Regions from separate parts of the Nonomuraea sp. NPDC059194 genome, predicted to be linked through region 2. Evidence: riboswitches for the same ligand, from Rfam matches in the RefSeq annotation. Region 2 holds a riboswitch; the other holds the start of a gene.

Region 1 (2,987 bases), on a different contig from region 2:
CGGGCTGCGACTGGCCCTGCTGCCCGTAGCCGGGCTGCTGGCCGTACCCGGGCTGCTGTCCCGAGGGCTGACCGTAACCGGGCTGCTGGCCGGACGCGGGCTGCCCGTAGCCGGGCTGCTGGCCCTGCTGCTGGCCGTAGCCGGGCTGCTGACCGTAGTCGGGCTGGCCGCCGGGCTGCTGACCCGAGGAGGCCTGCTGGCCGTAGCCCTGCTGCTGGCCGTACTCAGGCTGGCCGTAGGAAGGCTGCTGACCGTAGCCGGGCTGCTGGCCCTGCTGCTGGCCGTAACCGGGCTGCTGACCGTAGTCGGGCTGGCCGTAGCCGGGCTGCTGGCCAGAGGAGGCCGCCTGCTGCCCGTAGCCGGGCTGGCCGTAGGGGGGCTGCTGGCCAGAGGGCTGGCCGTAGCCGGGCTGCTGACCCTGACCGTAGCCCTGCTGGCCGTATCCCTGCTGCTGCTGGCCGTAGCCCTGCTGCTGGCCCTGCTGCTGGCCGTAGTCGGGCTGGCCCTGGGGCGGCTGGCCGTAGCCGCCGCCCTCATGGCGGTAGCCCACGACCGTCACGTCAGGATCGGGCTGCTCGCCCGGGCGTCCCGCGTTCTGCTGACCGTATCCGGAATTGTCATCAGGTTGATCCTGCGGATACGGCGGCTGTCCAGTGCTCACCGTGTCACCTCGCTTCGATGGCGCATGTGGCACATGTCAGGACACATGCTTGCTGTTGCCCAACGTATCGACATGAGTATCAACAATCACCTTTCCCCTTGGTCAACCCCATAGTCAACTGCGTCCAGATGGAGCAACATCCTGGTGTTGCCAAGGGTGTTGGGCTTGACGTGCTCGAGGTCGAGAAACTCGGCCACACCCTCGTCGTAGGAGGCCAGCAACTCGGCGTAGACCTCGGGCGACACCGGTGTCCCCTGGATCGGCACGAAGCCGTGCCGGGCGAAGAAGTCGACCTCGAACGTCAGACAGAAGACCCTGCGAAGCCCCAGGTCACGGGCCGCTGCCACGAGCGCGGTAACAATACGGTGACCGATTCCTGAACCTTTGACGGCGGGGTCCACGGCGACCGTGCGAATCTCGGCGAGGTCCTCCCAGAGCACATGGAGCGCGCCGCAGCCGACGACCTGGCCGCCGCGCTCGGCGACCCAGAACTCCTGGACGTCCTCGTACAGCGTGACCGTGGCCTTTTCCAGCAGCTTGCGGCCCGCTCCCGCGTAGATGTCGACCAGGCGTCTGATCGACCTGACGTCCGGCGTGCGGGCCCGCCGTACGACGATCTCGGTGTCCTGCATTGTGCGCTCGACGACCTGCTCCATGGCCCTTCAGCGTACCTAGCTCGTTTCGGCCCACCCTTAACTACCGTCACATGACTCACTGTGGCTGGGCGAGCACGTTACGCATCCCTGCACGACAAACCCGACAAACCTTCGCGAATCTCGGTAAAAGCTTTGCAATCCCCTGGTCGATCGGGCTTTTGCGTGATCTGTCCGTGATCCTTTGGATGCGCGTCCTCTACTGGATTGGCAGTTCTGGTTGAGCACGAACCTTGCTTGCACTAGTGTCCACCGACGATGTCCCCCGCGCGCCAAGGCGTGGGGGCGCGCCTAATCCCCCCAACACGGGGAGCCGGGGACCCGCCGGCGGCCGCCAGTCGCCAAGGGGTGAGTCCGAGCCACGCTCGGTAGGGCTGCTCCGGCCCGAACCCGTCAGCTAACCCGGTCGGCGACTACGAGAGGAGCTGGTTGGTGAAGCGCAGGCGCAGCCGCGAGGGGAAGTCCGCGGGCGAGCACGCCCGCCCCCACGAACCCGGTTCCCGCCGGATGCGGTTCGCGATCGTGGGCGCCGCGATGGCCGTCCTGGCCCTCACCACGCCACTCGGTACGGCCACAGCCGACCCCAAACCCACGCTCAAGGAGCTCGCCGAGCAGGTCGAGAAGCTCCACAACGACATCGAGACGCTCACCGAGCAGTACAACGGCCAGCGCGAGAAGCTCAAGGGCGTCAAGAAGTCCGCGGAGAAGGCCAAGAAGATCCTGGCCACCAGCGAGGCCGACCTGGCCGCCAAACGCGCGCGGGCCACGATCCTCGCCGAGAGCACCTACATGACCGGCGGCTTCTCCAACGGCCTCGCCTTCGCCAGCTCCGCCGACCCCGACGCCTTCCTCGACGCCGCCGCCACCTCCTACGCCCTCGGCCAGCAGCAGGGCCAGGAGGTCAAGGAGCTCGCCGAGTCCATCGCCGCCGCCGAGCAGGCCAGGGCGACGGCCAAGTCACGCCTGGCCGAGGTGCAGAAGCTCGTCGACGACCTGGACGGCAGGCGCGACAAGATCTCCTCCATGGTGGCCAAGGTCGAGAGCAGCCTGTTCAGGCGCGCGCTCGGCGAGGCCGGGCGGCCCGGCACCCGCGCCACCAAGGTCAACCTGCCGATCGTCGGCAGCGGCAAGGCGGCAGCCGCCGCGCGCTGGGCGCTGACGCAGCAGCTCAAGCCGTACGTGTGGGGCGCCGAGGGCCCGAGCTCCTACGACTGCTCCGGCCTGGTCATGGCCGCCTACCAGCGGGTCGGCATCAGCCTGCCGCACTACACGGGCGACCAGTGGACGTCTGGCACCCACATCACGCGCGAGCAGATGCGCCCCGGCGATCTGATCTTCTTCTACAGCGACCTGCACCACGTGGGCATCTACATCGGCGGCGGCATGATGGTGCACGCGCCCCGCACCGGCGACGTCGTCCGGATCGCCTCCATCGCCAACCGGCCGTTCGCGGGAGCCGTACGGATCGCCGACTGAAGCAGCCGGTGAGAGCCGACCAGAGTCGGCTGGAGCCGACGAGATGCCGGGTCAGATGAGTCTTCGGCGTGCCGCCCAGGCCACCGCCTCGATCGCCGTGGCGACGCCGATCCTGTCGCAGATGACGCGCAGGCGGCGACGGACCGTGCGGCCGCTGATCTCCAGCGTCCTGCCCACGCGGTCGACCGTGACGCCCT
Region 2 (2,987 bases):
TCTCACCGGATCGCTGGGGCCCTCGGGCGTGGACGCCGAGGTGGGGGCGCTGCTGACCTACGAGGGCGGGGCGCGGGCGCTGCTGGACACCTCCCTGCTCAGCCCGCTGGCCAACACCGCGACCGTGGTGGGCACGGGGCTGCGGGCCGACATCGCCGCGCCGTTCTGGGCGCCGCAGCGGATCCTGCTGTCGGGGCCGGGCGTGGAGCCGGAGGAGATCGTCCTTGACCCGGCCATGAACGGCTATGCCGAGGAGGTGCGCGAGGTGCGCGCGGCGCTGGCCGAGGGCAGGACGGAGAGCCCGATCATGCCGCTGGAGGAGAGCCTGGCGATGATGCGGATGCTGGAGGAGGCCAGGATCAGGCTAGGCGCGAGATAGCGCGGGCGCTGGCCTCCTCGTGCCCGGATCGCACGGCCTGGAGGAAGTGCGCGCGGGCCTGCTCGGGGCGGCCTTCCCTGTCCTCCAGCAGGCCCAGGTTGAACATGGCGCGCGGGCCCGCCTCGGTGTGGCCCGACTCGATGGCCAGGGTGTAGCAGCGGCGCGCCGCCTGGGTGTCGCCGCAGCAGTCTTCCAGGACGCCCAGGTTGAACATCGCCCTGGGGGTGGCGGCTCTGCCGTACCAGTGGCGGGCCTCGTCGAGGCGGCCGCGCTCGTCCTCGATCAGCGCCAGGTTGAAGGCCGCCCGCTGGGCGGCCACGGGATGACCGGTTTCGATCGCCAGGAGATACCATCGCCGGGCTTCGTCCGGACGGTGTCCGTCTTCCCGCAGCCCCCTGTTGAACAGGTCCTGTGGCGACATGACCTGACCGTAGATGATCGCCGTACCTTTATCAATTTGTAAGGTACTTGCCCCGTGTATTACCTTAGGCTCCACTCGAGGCAAAAACCGGGCAATCCGGACATTGCCAGACATTGCAATCATCACAGGATCGCCTGTGACCGCTGAATCCGCACCACGCGGAACCGGGGACCCAATCTCTCTGGGGTGAATCGGCACATCGTGCCGTAGGGCAGCTTCACGTCCGAACCCGTCAGCTAACCCGGTAAGCGGCAGGAAGCTAGCAAGGAGTCCCCCTTTTCATGGCAAAGCACCGTCGTAGCCGTGCCCCGAAGCTCACCTACGCGAATGCCGCGCTGGGCGCACTCGTCTTCGCAGGCGCCCTTCTTCCCACCCACGCCGCCCAGGCCGACAAGCTCCCCCTTGCCGACGGCCCGCGGGTAGCCGCCCTCGCCAGCCCTCCCAAGGAGGACACCAGCAGGGTCGACACCGCCAGCAAGGCCCAGACCAAGGCGATGCCGAGCGCCGCCGTGGTCCTCGCCGAGGCCAAGAAGCAGATCGGCGTCAGGGAGAACTCCCGCGGCGGCGGCACCAAGTTCCAGGACTGGTACGTCAACTCCCAGCGCGCCAGGGAGACCGTCGCCAGGGACGGCGGCAACGTCCGCGCCTACGCCAACGCCGCCTGGTGCGCGATGTTCGTCTCCTGGGTCGGTGAGCAGACCGGCGCCCGCACCCAGGTCGGCTGGGACGCCTACACCGTCACCCACGCCAGGTGGTTCAAGGCCAACAAGCGCTGGGGCAGCGAGCCCAAGCCCGGCGCGGTCGTCTTCTTCTCCTGGAAGGGCGGCAAGGACCTCGACGACATCCGGCACGTCGGTTTCGTCGAGAAGGACAACGGCGACGGCACGATCAGCACGATCGAGGGCAACACCGGCAACGGCGTGGTCGAGCAGCGCGTCCGTCCGAAGTCGCAGGTCGTCGGCTACGGCTACCCCAGCTACGGCGCCTGACGACTCGCTCGCCTTCCCCCGGCGTACGACAGCGGCCGCGCGCCCCGCGCGGCCGCGGTCGTTTCCGGGTCCTGGTTCTTATGCCTCGGCCAGGACCAGGGTGAAGTCTCCCGCGGGGTCGGTGTAGCGGCGGCGCACCTCGAACCCGGCGGCGGCGAGCTCGTCCCGCAGTCCCTCCGGCCGGAACTTGGCGCTGATCTCGGTACGCATCTCCTCCCCCCGGACGAAGTCCACCGACAGCCCGAGTCCCCCGATCCGCACCCGCATGTCCCTGCTCGCCCGCAGCCGCATCTCGATCCAGTCGTGGCGCGCGTCGTACAGCGCCACGTGCGTGAACGCCTCCGGCTCGAAGTCGGCGTCCAGCTCCCGGTTGATCACCCGCAGCACGTTCCTGTTGAAGGCGGCCGTCACCCCCGCCGCGTCGTCGTATGCCGCCACCAGCCGCCCGGTGTCCTTCACCAGGTCGGCCCCGAGCAGGAAGGTGTCCCCAGGCCGGAGCGTGGCCCGCAGTTCCTTCATGAACACCTCCCTGGCGGCCGGTTCGAGGTTGCCGATGGTGCCGCCGAGGAAGGCCACCATCCGCCGCCCGGCACGCGGCAGCAACGCCAGGTGGCGCTCGAAGTCGGCGCACACCGCCCGCACGGCCAGCCCGGGGAACCGGCCGGCCAGCCGCCGCGCCGCAGCCGCGAGGGTGACCGCGTCCACGTCCACCGGCGTGTAGGCGCGCAGCGTGCCCGCCGCCGCGAGCGCGTCCAGCAGCAGCACGGTCTTCTCGCTGGTGCCCGAGCCCAGCTCGACCAGCGTGTCCGCACCGCAGGTCGCCGCCACTTCCGCGGCGCGGGCCCGCAGGATGGCCAGTTCGCGCCGCGTCGGGTAGTACTCGGGCAGCCGGGTGATGCGGGAGAACAACGCGCTGCCCTCGGCGTCGTAGAACCACTTGGGCGGCAGCCACTTGGGCGAGGCCGTCAGCCCGGTCCTGACGTCGTGTTCGAGCGCCTGGCGCAGGTAGTCGCGGTCGAGATGGTTGATCACATGCACGGTCGGGTGGCTGACGAACACAGGGCCTCCTGGGGTGAGATCACAACGGCTGGACGCGGACGTCGTCGCGGGTGACGGTCAGCAGGCTGCGCTCGGGAACGGCCTGCCAGCCGGGCAGGTCGTCGAGCGGCTCGCTGGCCACGCGCACGCCGTCGTGAAG

Evidence for each region. A riboswitch is a leader RNA that binds a small molecule or an ion and turns the genes downstream of it on or off. The one in region 2 is predicted to bind cyclic di-AMP.
Region 1: linked by a shared signal. The riboswitch ahead of ACFXJ8_RS27665 (NlpC/P60 family protein) and the one ahead of ACFXJ8_RS13810 (CHAP domain-containing protein) in region 2 are both predicted to bind cyclic di-AMP.

The regions. Positions count from the first base shown of each region.
Region 1 covers NZ_JBHZBH010000025.1:61,075-64,061, forward strand. The annotation lists gene ACFXJ8_RS27655 (RDD family protein) at 1-661, opposite strand, end outside; gene ACFXJ8_RS27660 (amino-acid N-acetyltransferase) at 748-1,317, opposite strand; cyclic di-AMP (ydaO/yuaA leader) riboswitch at 1,593-1,741, shown strand; gene ACFXJ8_RS27665 (NlpC/P60 family protein) at 1,747-2,790, shown strand; gene ACFXJ8_RS27670 (LuxR C-terminal-related transcriptional regulator) at 2,842-2,987, opposite strand, start outside.
Region 2 covers NZ_JBHZBH010000008.1:169,912-172,898, reverse strand. The annotation lists gene ACFXJ8_RS13820 (Gfo/Idh/MocA family protein) at 1-379, shown strand, start outside; gene ACFXJ8_RS13815 (tetratricopeptide repeat protein) at 360-800, opposite strand; cyclic di-AMP (ydaO/yuaA leader) riboswitch at 932-1,066, shown strand; gene ACFXJ8_RS13810 (CHAP domain-containing protein) at 1,082-1,789, shown strand; gene egtD (L-histidine N(alpha)-methyltransferase) at 1,868-2,848, opposite strand; gene egtC (ergothioneine biosynthesis protein EgtC) at 2,868-2,987, opposite strand, start outside.